Chelatococcus sp. YT9: one gene and its partner. The protein of the gene in region 2 interacts with the protein of the main gene of each other region in a pairwise test. Links are inferred from orthologs where the notes say so. Each region holds a gene or a part of one and is shown on either strand. Other genes may lie near its edges.

Evidence for each region. Proteins that work in one complex are often made in the same cells at the same time.
Region 1: the proteins of dnaQ (region 2) and dnaE interact in binary tests that used the Escherichia coli proteins (3 or more experiments, as listed by UniProt). The link is inferred for Chelatococcus sp. YT9 from one-to-one orthologs.

Annotation. Positions count from the first base shown.
Region 1 is NZ_JAHBRW010000001.1:4,035,108-4,042,321, forward strand. The notes cover bases 1,045-5,050. They hold dnaE (DNA polymerase III subunit alpha), read left to right. Parts: upstream 1,045-1,379; coding sequence 1,380-4,850; downstream 4,851-5,050. Other genes in these bases: KIO76_RS31100 (META domain-containing protein), read left to right, coding at 1,045-1,231. In the rest of the region: KIO76_RS18665 (hypothetical protein), read left to right, coding at 1-267; more of KIO76_RS31100, read left to right, coding at 437-1,044; KIO76_RS18680 (ABC-F family ATP-binding cassette domain-containing protein), read left to right, coding at 5,140-6,729; KIO76_RS18685 (30S ribosomal protein S2), read left to right, coding at 6,959-7,214. UniProt on the Escherichia coli protein: DNA polymerase III is a complex, multichain enzyme responsible for most of the replicative synthesis in bacteria. This DNA polymerase also exhibits 3' to 5' exonuclease activity. The alpha chain is the DNA polymerase catalytic subunit.
Region 2 is NZ_JAHBRW010000001.1:1,482,754-1,488,045, forward strand. Bases 1-2,947 are described here. They hold dnaQ (DNA polymerase III subunit epsilon), read left to right. Parts: upstream 1-1,092; coding sequence 1,093-1,803; downstream 1,804-2,947. Other genes in these bases: KIO76_RS06685 (shikimate dehydrogenase), read left to right, coding at 1-478; coaE (dephospho-CoA kinase), read left to right, coding at 484-1,092; secB (protein-export chaperone SecB), read right to left, coding at 1,925-2,413; KIO76_RS06705 (Tim44/TimA family putative adaptor protein), read left to right, coding at 2,786-2,947. In the rest of the region: more of KIO76_RS06705, read left to right, coding at 2,948-3,505; mltA (murein transglycosylase A), read left to right, coding at 3,558-4,757; KIO76_RS06715 (Smr/MutS family protein), read left to right, coding at 4,754-5,292. UniProt on the Escherichia coli protein: DNA polymerase III is a complex, multichain enzyme responsible for most of the replicative synthesis in bacteria. The epsilon subunit contain the editing function and is a proofreading 3'-5' exonuclease.

The DNA.
Region 1 (7,214 bases), 2.6 Mb from region 2 along the record:
TTCGCCGTCACGCCGGTGGTGGCGCAGAATGCCCCGCTTGAAGTGCCCCAGCAGGGGCAAACCCTCGCCACGCCGGGTAAGCCGAAGCCGGCACGCGCGGCCAAGAAGACCAAGCCGCAATCGCCGGGGCGTTTCGAGGGACGCTCCGTTCAGGAGTTCCGCCAGCCGAGCTACGAGGATCTGGCGCGGCAGGGAACAGACGACGGCGGCAGCGGTATTCGCCCGAGCTTCCGCGGCGGCAGGCCGGCTCTGAACATGGGTTTCTGAAGACGCGCTTCTCACCGGGATTCAGCAGTCGGTCAGCGCTTCCACGGCCCTGATGAGCTGCGAACGATATTCGGCCTCGCTCGCTTCCCTTTGTCCCTAAACGCGGAATGCGTGGGCTTGGATGTGATTGAGCTGCCCTCGGTCCAGGATTATCGGAGGGGATCAACCCATGAAGGAGATCCCGTTAGGCGAGGACATGATGCGGATGGAGCGCTTGAAAAGCGACGCCTTGAGAAGAGACCTCTCGCGCAGCTTCTTGCTGCAGAGGGTCTTCATCGCTGCCCTTGCGGGGCTGTCCCTTTCCCTGTCCGTTCAGGGAGCCTCTGCGGCCAACGCAGGAACACTGGCTGGCCAATGGCTAGCCGAGGATATCGCCGGCGGCGGTGTCGTCAATCGCATACAGACCACAATCGCTTTTAGCGGCAATGGCAAGGTCACCGGTTCGGGCGGTTGCAACCACTTCACCGGCAAGGCTGAGATCTCCGGCCAGTCCCTGCGGATCGGCCCCTTGGCTTCCACCCGCATGGCCTGTCCTCCTGCGGTCATGGGGCAGGAGCAGAAATTCTTCAATGCGTTGCAAGCCGTGAAAAGTTGGGAGATCGGCGGCAACGGCAAGCTTTCGTTGCTGGACGCCGACGGCAAGCAATTGGCGCTGTTGACATCGGTCCGCCAAGGTGCGGCGATCACGATTGAAGTTCCGACGGTCAACGAGGTCCAGACCGTCAAGGCAAGCTATGCCTGCGGTGATCGGGTCGTGGATGCCACCTATTTCAATGCCGGGGCGATCTCGCTGGTGTCGCTCGCGATCCACGGCGAGTTCGTGATCGCGGCCAATGTGCTGGCCGGTTCCGGTGCAAAATATGCTGGCGGGCGCTTCATCTGGTGGACGAAGGGCAATACGGCTGATCTCTATGATCTCACGAAGGGTGAGAACGCGGCGCCCGTCACCTGCAAACAGACCTGAGGGCTGGACAGCGACCCCGCAGGATCAGCGGTGATAGGACATCCACTGGTAATCTGGGATCGGGGCTCGACCCCGCCGGTCCGCGCCGTATTCTGGGGCTGTGAGCGGGCATGAGTCCGGCCCGGATGTGATCGGTATTGGGTTCCCGATGAACGTTTCAGCGAACGAGATCTACCAGGACGTCGGCTTTGTGCATTTGCATGTCCATTCCTCGTTTTCGCTTCTCGAGGGTGCGCTCACCATCGCGGCCTTGTCGAAGATGGCCATCGCGGACGGTATGCCGGCGCTGGCGCTGACGGATTCCAACAATCTTTTCGGCGCGCTCGAGTTCTCGGAAAAGCTGTCGGGAGCCGGCATCCAGCCGATCGCCGGCTTGCAGCTCACGGTCGAATTCGAGCCGCCGGACCCTACCGTGCGCCAGATGGTGACCCGCAGCCTGCCGCATATCGTGCTGCTCGCGACCAGCGAGACCGGTTATGGAAACCTGATGCAGCTCACGAGCCGCGCCTTCCTGGATTCCACGGCGGGGGAGGTGATCCATGTGCCTTTCGCACGGCTCGCCGCCCATAGCGAGGGGCTGATCGCGCTGACCGGCGGGCCGGGCGGCCCGCTCGACCGGGCCCTGCGAGACGGCCAGATGGAACTGGCTTCGGAGCGGTTCAGGCGCCTCCAAGAGGTTTTCGGCGACCGGCTTTATGTGGAGTTGCAACGGCACGGCACGAACGAGGAGCGTGCCGTCGAGACTGAGCTGCTCCGCCTCGCCTATCGGGATGGTGTGCCCCTCGTCGCCACCAACGAGCCTTTTTTCGCGAAGGCCGGAGACTATGAAGCGCATGACGCGCTGCTCGCCATTGCCGACGGCCGTCTCATTGCCGATGACAATCGCCGGCGGCTTACCAACGCGCACGACTTCAAGTCGCGCGCCGAGATGGTCAAGCTTTTCGAGGATCTGCCGGAAGCGTTGCAGTCAACCGTTGAGATTGCGATGCGCTGCGCCTATCGGCCGCGCACGCGCAAGCCGATGCTTCCCCGCTTCAGCGGCGATGAGACGGAAGAGGCGGCCGAGCTCCGCCGGCAGGCCGTGGCCGGGCTCGACGCGCGTCTGGCCTCCCACCCCCCAGCCCCCGGCCTGACCGAGGCCGATTATCGCCAGCGGCTTGAATTTGAGCTGTCGATCATCGAGCGCATGCGTTTCCCGGGTTACTTCCTGATCGTCGCGGACTTTATCAAGTGGGCGAAGGCCCATGACATTCCCGTCGGCCCGGGCCGCGGTTCGGGGGCGGGTTCGCTCGTGGCCTATTCGCTCACCATCACCGACCTGGATCCGCTACGCTTCGGCCTCCTGTTCGAGCGCTTCCTCAATCCGGATCGTGTGTCGATGCCGGATTTCGACATCGATTTCTGCCAGGATCGCCGCGAAGAGGTCATCGCCTATGTGCAGCAGCGCTACGGCGAGGATCGTGTCGCGCAGATCATCACCTTCGGTACGCTGCAGGCGCGCGGCGTCATGCGCGACGTCGGCCGCGTACTCGAAATGCCCTATGGCCAAGTCGACAAGCTGACCAAGCTCGTGCCGCAGAACCCGGCCAATCCCGTCACGCTCAAGAAAGCCATCGAGGACGAGCCCAAACTGCAGAGTGCCGCGAAGGAGGAGCCGGTCGTCGGGCGCATGCTCGACATCGCCCAGAAGCTCGAGGGGTTGCACCGCCACGCCTCGACCCATGCGGCCGGCATCGTGATCGGCGATAGGCCGCTCGAAGAGCTTGTGCCGCTCTATCGCGATCCGCGTTCCGGCATGCGCGTCAGTCAGCTCAACATGAAGTGGGTGGAGCAGGCGGGCCTCGTCAAATTCGACTTTCTTGGCCTCAAGACCCTCACAGTGCTGCGCACGGCGGTCGATCTCATCAAGAAGAAGGGGATCGACATCGATCTGTCGGCGATCCCCCTCGACGATAAGAAGACCTACGAATATCTGGGGCGCGGCGAGACGGTCGGCGTGTTCCAGGTGGAAAGCGCCGGCATGCGCAAGGCGCTCGTCGAGATGCGCGCGGACCGCCTGGAGGACCTGATCGCGCTGGTGGCGCTCTACCGTCCCGGTCCGATGGCCAATATTCCTGTTTATTGCGCCCGCAAGCACGGCGACGGCGAGCCGGAGGAGGAATGGTACCTCCACGAGAAGCTGAGGCCGATCCTCAACGAGACCTTCGGCATCATCATCTACCAGGAACAGGTGATGCAGGTGGCGCAGTCGCTGTCGGGCTATTCGCTCGGCGAAGCGGACCTGTTGCGCCGCGCCATGGGCAAGAAGATCAAGGCTGAGATGGACGCGCAGCGCGAGCGCTTCGTGAATGGCGCCATCGAGCGCGGCCTCACCAAGGCGCTCGCCGACGAGATCTTCGACCTCCTCGCCAAATTCGCCGACTATGGCTTCAACAAGAGCCATGCGGCCGCCTATGCGCTCGTGTCCTACCATACGGGGTATCTCAAGGCGAACCATCCGGTCGAGTTCATGGCGGCGTCCATGACGCTCGAACTCGACAACACCGACAAGCTGTCGGAATTCCGGCGCGAGGCCGAACGCCTCGGCATCAAGGTGGAGCCCCCCTCGATCAACCGCTCGGGCGTGGTCTTCGACGTCCATTACGATGCCGAGCAGCGCGGCTCGATCCGCTATGCGCTGGCCGCGCTCAAAGGCGTCGGGAGGCAGGCTGTCGAGGCGCTCGTGACGGCACGGGGCAACACGCCGTTCCGCGACCTCAGTGATTTCGCGCGGCGCTTCAACCCCAAGCTCGTCAACAAGCGCACGCTGGAAGCGCTCATCTCGGCTGGCGCCTTCGATGAACTTGAGCCGGATCGGGCGCGGAGCTTCGCGGCGATCGATGCGATCACCGCGATCGCGGCGCGCACGGTGGCAGCCGAGGCTGACGGACAGAACGACTTCTTCGGTGGGCCCACATCCGCACCGGAGCCCTTGCGCATCCCGAGTTACGTCCCGTGGCTGCCGGCGGAGCGGCTGCAGCGGGAATACGATGCAGCCGGGTTCTTTCTGACGGGCCATCCGCTCGACGAGTATGGCGCGCTGCTTGAGAAGTTGCGTGTGCAACGCTGGTCGGATTTCGCTAAGGCGGTCCGCGGTGGTGTCAATATGGGGCGGCTCGCCGCGACCGTGCTGGACCGGACGGAGCGGCGCACGAAGAGCGGTTCGAAGATGGGTATCGTCAATCTGTCCGACCAGAGCGGCCATTTCGAGGCCATCATCTTCGCCGAAGGACTATCGCATTTCCGCGACCTGCTGGAGCCGGGCAAGCCGGTCATCCTGCTGGTCCAGGCCTCCGCTGAGGGCGAGGAGGTGAGGGCGCGCATCCAGTCTGTCGAGCCCCTCGACTCGGCTGTTTCGAAGCACCACAAGAGCCTGCGGATCTTTCTGCGTGACGAGGCGCCACTGCCCATCGTAGCCGAGCGGCTCCGCGATCGCGGCGATGGCGATATCTCGCTGGTGCTGATGCTGGAGGAGAGGCAGGAGGTCGAGGTGAAGCTCAAAGGGCGCTTTTCCACGACACCGCAGATGGCGAGCGCTATCCGGGCGATCCCCGGCGTCGTCCATGTGGAGATGTTGTAAGGCGACGTGGAGGTGACCTTGGCCTTGGCTGAACGCCGACCGAGGTTCTGCTTGCTTCGCCGAAGTTGGGTCCACATGGCCCATAGCGGAGGCTTGCCGCGGAGACCAGCCCGAAGCAGTTCCGCGCCCCACATGGCGGAACCTCCCAGATTTTCGCCGACCAAGCTTGCGAAGGTTGATGGTTAGTCTTACCTAGAGGGCCGTTCAGCAGGAATTTGGAGCCGCTTCGACATGGATTTGTCTCTTGCCGCCGTCGTTCAGTCGATCATGCTGCGAGAAGTCCTGTCCCATGCCTGCTTCCATCACCCTGTGCAATCTATCATGGCATGCTCCTGATGGAGCGCCGCTCTTCTCTGATCTCAATCTAAGCTTCGGTCCCGAGCGTACTGGCCTCATCGGGCGAAACGGCACCGGCAAGACCACGCTGCTGCGGTTGATCGCGGGCGAGCTAAGCCCGTCGTCGGGCTCCGTTCAAGCCTCTGGCACCCTTGGCGTCATGCGGCAGGATATACAGGCGAGCGCCGACACGCTCGCGGACCTTTTCGGTGCAAGATCCGCCTTGGCAGTGCTCGACCGCGCCGAAAGGGGGCTTGCCGACCCTGACGAACTGGCCGGCGCTGACTGGACCTTACCGGCTAGGATCGACGCGGCCCTCGCGCGGTGCGGTTTGTCCCTGGAGGCTCATGTGCCGCTGGCTGTGCTGTCAGGCGGGCAGCGCAGTCGCGCGGCCTTGGCAGCGCTGATTTTTGCCGAGCCGGACGTTCTCCTGCTTGATGAGCCGACCAACAATCTGGATCGCGACGGACGCCGGGCTGTGCTGGACTTCATCCGCGCGTGGCGAGGCAGCTCGATCATCGTCAGTCATGATCGGGAGCTGCTTGATACGATGGACGCCATCGTGGAACTGACCACGCTTGGCGCTACCCGATATGGCGGGAACTATGGTGCTTTTCATGCGCGGAAGTCCACGGAGCTCGAGGCTGCTCGCCACGATCTCGCAAATGCCGAAAGGGAACGCGCGGAGATCAGGCGTCGCGCGCAGCAGGCGGTCGAGCGCAAAGCGCGAAGGGATAGCAATGGACAGAAAGGCCGCGCCAAAGGCGACCAGCCGAAAATCCTGATGGACGCGGCGAGAGGCCGCGCCGAGACATCCGGCGGCGCAAATGCCCGCCTTCGCGATGCGCGAATCGAGATGGCTGACGAGGCCCTGTCCAGCGCGCGCGAGAAAATCGAGGTGCTGCAGCCCTTGCGCATGGAGATGCTTACCACCGACATGCCTTCCGGTAAGATCGCTCTGCGTCTTGCAGCCGTGACAGCGGGATATGCGGCTGAGCGGCCTGTCATTCGTGATCTGTCTCTGACCTTAACCGGTCCCGAACGGGTCGCGATCACGGGTCCGAACGGCAGTGGCAAGTCCACGTTACTGGCGCTCATCGCGGGCAAGCTCGAGCCGCAGAGCGGATCCGTTGATCGGCCGGTCCCCCTGGCTTTCCTCGACCAGGATATGGGCTTGCTCGACCCGGAGCTGTCGCTGCGGGAGAATTTCCTGCATTTGAACCCGCAGACGGATGAGAACCAGTGTCGGGCGGCTTTGGCGCGTTTTCGTTTCCGCGCGGAGGATGCGCATCAGCGGGTGGGCGATCTCAGTGGTGGCGAGCGGTTGCGCGCCGGGCTTGCCTGCACCCTGGGACGTCCCGTCCCGCCCGCGCTTCTCATTCTGGATGAGCCGACCAATCATCTTGATCTCGACGGGATGGAGGCGCTGGAACTGGCGCTATGCGCCTTTGACGGCGCGCTCCTGGTCGTCAGCCACGATGAGAGGTTTCTTGATCGCCTCGCTTTGCAGCGAAGAGTGGAGCTGGGCGCCCCCCTTGGTTGAGCGATCACCCGCTCAACCGGATGCCGAGGGATTGAATGCCTTCTTTCCGCACGCCATCTCTTGCATCTCAACGCTGGCGCCCTTATAAGCGCGCCCATTCCACACGCGGGGTTAAGCTCGCGAAGGTCCTAACATAAGGACCTTCTTGAGATCTCTCACGAGCCATCCGGTGGCCGGATCGTCCGGCCCAAGGCCCCGCGGCGGCATCATAACCGGAGTTATAAAGACTATGGCGCTTCCTGATTTCTCCATGCGGCAGCTGCTCGAAGCCGGTGCGCATTTCGGCCACCAGGCTCACCGCTGGAATCCGAAGATGGATCAGTACATCTTCGGCACCCGCAACAACATCCATATCATCGATCTCGCCCAGACCGTGCCCGCGTTCTACCGCGCGCTGCAGGCGATTTCCGACACGGTTGCGGCCGGTGGCCGCGTGCTCTTCGTGGGCACGAAGCGCCAGGCCGCCGATGCGGTCGCGGATGCTG
Region 2 (5,292 bases):
GGGCGCCGGTGGTGCGGCCAAGGCGGTAGTCTATGCGTTGTTGACCCGGGGTGTCCAGCGTGTGGTGATCGCCAATCGCAGCCTCGGCCGAGCTGAGGCACTGGCGGAACGCTTCAAGGGATCATCCAATGGCCGGGTAGAGGTGACGCCTTGGCAGGATCTCGACAAGCTCCTGCCGCACACGAAGCTTCTCGTGAACGCTACCTCCCTCGGCATGTTTGGCCAAGACCGTCTCGCGATCGACCTGTCCGGCTTGTCCGTCAACGCCGTCGTCAACGATATCGTGTATGTTCCCCTTGAGACCGAGCTTCTTGCTCAGGCACGGGCGCGCGGCATTCTGGGCGTGGATGGCCTTGGCATGCTTCTCCACCAGGCGGTGCCGGGTTTTGAGCGCTGGTTCGGTATACTGCCGCGCGTTACGCCCCGGCTACGGGAACATATCGAGGCGGACGTCCTTCGACAGTATCCGACGACGTGAGCGGCATGACGTTCATTCTAGGCCTCACCGGCTCCATTGGCATGGGCAAGTCAACGACTGCCGCAATGTTCAAAGCGCGGGGGATACCCGTTCATGATTCCGACGAGGCGGTCCACCGGTTATATCAGGGTGCGGCCGTACCGCTGATAGAAGCGGCTTTTCCGGGCACCACGACTGATGGAGTAGTCGACCGCGCCAAGCTCGGTGCGATCGTCATTGGTCATCCCGACCGGATGGCACGGCTCGAACAACTCATTCATCCGCTTGTCCGCGCCGACAGGGATGCCGTGCTCGCGGAGGCGCGGCGTTCCGGAGCCGCGCTGATGGTCTTTGACATTCCGCTGCTCTATGAGACCGGGGCGGAGAAGGATTGTGACGCGGTTTTAGTGGTGACGGCGTCACCGGATATTCAGCGCGCGCGTGTTCTGGCTCGCCCCGGCATGACACCCGAACGATTTGCGATGATTCACGTGAAACAACTCCCGGACGCTGAGAAGCGGAGAAGAGCGGATTTCATTGTGGACACCGGCCTCGGGCTTGCGGAGGCGGAGGCACAGGTCGACGCGATCATTGCTAGAATCAGGGCTCGGACAAGCGAGCGGCGGGGTGACTGAATGCGTGAAATCGTACTCGACACGGAAACGACCGGCCTCGATCACCTGACCGGAGACCGCATTGTCGAGATCGGAGGCGTGGAGCTCATCAACCATTTGCCGACGGGCCGCACTTTCCACAAATACATCAATCCCCAATATCCGGTCGCCCCGGCTGCCTTCGACGTGCACGGCCTTTCGAACGAATTTCTCTCCGACAAGCCGCTGTTCCAGGACGTGGCAGCGGAATTCATGGAATTCATCGCGGATGCCCGTCTTGTGATTCACAACGCGGCCTTCGATGTCGGCTTCCTCGATTCCGAACTCACGCGTCTCGGCTTTCCACGCATAGAAGCGGCCAATGTCGTCGACACATTGATGTTGGCGCGCCGCAAACACCCGGGCGGGCAAAACAGCCTCGACGCCTTGTGTTCACGCTATGGCATCGACAATTCTCGTCGCACGAAGCACGGCGCCCTGCTCGATTCAGAAATCCTGGCGGATGTCTATCTGGAGCTCATTGGCGGGCGGCAAACGGATCTCGGCCTGGCCGTGGCCGGTGCGGCGCGTGCAGCCATCACCCTCGTTGAAGGCTCCCTGCGCGCGATGCAACGGCCGGAACCGCTTGCCTCGTTCTTGACCGATGCCGAACGAGAGGCTCATCGCAGTTTTGTGACTGGCTTAGGCGAGGCCGCTATCTGGAGGCGCTACGGGCTTACGTCTGAGGCTTAAGCTGAAGCGCCAGCTTGTCGGGCCACTTAGTAGCGGTGAGCGCCGCCAGCCCCGGCCAAGCCCCACGCTTGGACGGGGCGAGTAGAGCGGGCATTCCTCGAAGGAAATGCCCGGGAAATGATCAGGCCTGCGCGGCCGGCTGCTGCGGCTGCACTTCCGCCAGCTTCTGGCGGTAGAGCGCGGCGAAGTCGATCGGATCGATGAAAAGGGGCGGGAAGCCGCCGTTGCGGACGCTGTCCGCCACGATCTGCCGGGCAAACGGGAAGAGGAGGCGCGGGCACTCGATCATGACAGTCGGGTGCAGATGCTCCTGCGGGATGTTGCGCAGGCGGAACACGCCGCCATACACGAGCTCGAAGACGAACAGGACGTCGTTGCCGATGGTGGCCTTGCCTTCAAGGGTGAGGTCGACCTCGAAGTCTGTCTCCGCGAGCTGGTTGGCACCGACATTGACCTGGATCGAGATTTCCGGGCCCTGCTGCTGCGGCGTCAGAGAGCGCGGGGCGTTCGGGTTCTCGAAGGACAGGTCCTTGATGTATTGTGCGAGAGCGTTCAGCGAAGGCGCCGTATCAGTCGGGGCGCCAGTGCCGTTGGTTGAGGTGTCGGTCATGACGAAACTTCTCCGGATGGACGGATGATGGAAAGCGGGGTTCCGGAAGGCATCCGCGCTCCCCGGACCAGGACTCGTCGACCGGCGACGGATCCCTGTCGGAGCCGGGCCGTTCTGAACGGATACCGAAGCCTTGCAATGTTCCCAGCTTCAGTCGCTGGGGGCTAACATGGAAGCCGGTCACCGACAAGGCACCATAGTCCCAATCCCGCGTCCTTGTGAGCTAGCCATCTCTTGTTTGCCGCAACAGTGGATGTTACGAGCGCAAGGCCCCATATCTACGAAGCGGTATCGGACAAGGATGGTCTTTGTGGCTATGAATCGAACCGTGGGACTTGACGCCGGGGAACGAGCACGAGACGACTGATAGCCATGCAAGACGGTTTCGACGTAACGACTATAGTCTTCCTCGCGCTCGCGGTGTTCGTGATCTGGCGCCTCCGTTCGGTGCTCGGCCAGCGCACCGGTAATGAGCGTCCCCCGCAGGATCCTTTCGCCCGTCGCGATCCACCGATGAAGCCCGCCAACGGAAGTGCGAACGGTGATAATGTCGTGCGCCTGCCGGGCGCGGCGAACGACACGGGCCTCGGCGGCGAGGGCAACCCGAATCGCTGGAAAGGCATCGCCGAGCCAGGGACACCGCTGGCGGCCGGACTTGATGGCCTGGTGCGCGTCGAGCCGAGCTTCAATCCGCAGGAATTCCTGGCGGGCGCCAAGATGGCCTACGAAATGATCGTGATGGCCTTTGCTCAAGGCGATCGTAAAACCCTGAAGGGCCTTCTCTCGAAAGAGGTGTTCGAAGGCTTCGATCGTGAAATCGGAGAACGCGAAAAGCGGGGCGAGAAGATCGAGACCACCTTCGTCTCGATCGACGGCGCCGATCTTCTTGCCGTGGATCTCAAGGGCAAGCTTGCGCAGGCGACGGTGCGCTTTACCTCGAAACTCATCACGGCCACGCGTGATGCCTCGGGCACCGTGGTAGACGGCAGCGCCGAGACGGTTGTCACGGTCACCGATGTCTGGACCTTCGCGCGCACCCTCGGCGGCCGCGACCCCAACTGGCAACTGGTCGCGACTGAAGCGGCACAGTAGCGGGTCCGGCACGGTGCGGCGCGGCATCGGATACGGATTCGGGCAGACCGGTGTGTTAAAGCGCTTTCTGCTCGCGCTCTCGGCGGGCGGAATTCTCACCTTCGGCGGGCTGTTGCCTGCCTTTTCGGCGCCACCCACTGAGGTTGGCGGGGCACGGCTGGAGCCCGTTCCTTTTGAGACGCTGGGCGGCTGGCGTAGGGATGACCACAGAGCCGCCTTCGCGACGTTTCGACGATCCTGCGAGGCGATCCAGAAAAGCGGTGACCAACAGCGGTGGATCACGCCATCGTCGTCCGCGCTGATCGGGATTTGCCAGCGCGGCTTGAAGCACCCTCCGAAAACCCGATCTGCGGCGCGCAGGTTCTTCGAACAGAACTTTGCAGCCTTCCGGATAGTGACACCAAAAGGCTCAGGCTTCCTGACGGGCTATTTCGAGCCCGAGTATCGCGGGCGATTGCAGCCGGACGACCTCTTCTCAACGCCGCTTCTCGGCCGCCCTGCCGACCTCATTACCTTCGCTGATGGGGAGCGTCTGCCCGCGCCGCACACGGCGCTTACGGCTGCCCGGCGCACAACGAGCGGCGCTCTCGAGCCTTATCCGGACAGGGCAGCAATCGAGGATGGTGTGCTCGGCCCCAAGGCGCAGCCGCTCGTTTACCTTGACCCGATCGACGCCTTTCTTGCCCATGTTCAGGGGTCGGTTCGGGTCCGAATCGACGATGGCCGCATTATCCGGCTCGCCTACGCCGCCCGCAACGGACATCCCTACAGTTCGCTCGGCCGCATGGTGGCTCTTGAGACAGGCCTGCCACCCGCAGAGCTCAACACGCCCAAGCTCGTGGCTTGGCTCAAGGCCAATCCGGATGCCGGACGGCGCCTGATGCGGCAGAACCGTTCGTATATTTTCTTTCGCGTCGCGAATGAGCTCGATCCGAAGCGTGGGCCTCTTGGTGGGTCATCCGTCCAGCTCGTGCCGGGGCGCAGCCTCGCGATCGATCGGAACCTTTGGTCCTATGGTCTACCGTTCTGGATCGATGCGGAGCTGCCGCAGCCGGACGAAAGCACGAAGCCGTTCCAGAAGTTGATGATCGCGCAGGACACGGGCTCGGCCATACTCGGGCCAGCGCGGGGCGATATTTTCTTCGGGAGTGGTCCTGCAGCCGGGGACAAGGCGGGGCTGATTCGCCATCCTGGGCAGTTCATCGTGCTGCTCCCCCGCGAGATCCCGCGGCCTAGCGGAGCGGACCGATGAGACGCCGGCGCGGCCGGACACTCGACAAGGAGGAGATCACGCTATGGCACCACGTGGTGAAAAGCGTGAAGCCCTTGCCGGGCCGCGCCGTCCCGGTCTTACCGCCGGATGAGACTGCCCCCGGGCCAGCCAATCAAACCGCCGCCGAATCAAACGACATCGCCAAGGCAACGGGGGATCTTGCGGGGAAATTCGGCGGCAAAGCCGGGAAGAAGGTCGCGCCTCCCAACCCTGCCACTCCCAAGTCTGCCATTCCCAAGCCTGCCACTCCCGACTCTCGTGCCCCGAAGGTCCCCCCGCTCGCACCGCTGGAGCGGCGGCAACGTCTAGCGCTACGACGGGGCACGGAAGCCATCGAGGCGGTGCTCGATCTGCACGGTATGCGACAGATCGAAGCGCACGCGGCGCTGACCGGGTTCGTACGGAGGGCTCAGCGCGAGCAGAAGCGAGTCGTCGTGGTCGTCACCGGCAAAGGCGGCGGCGAAGGGAGCAGTAAGTTGATGTTCGGCGAGCGCGGCGTTTTACGACGGTTGGT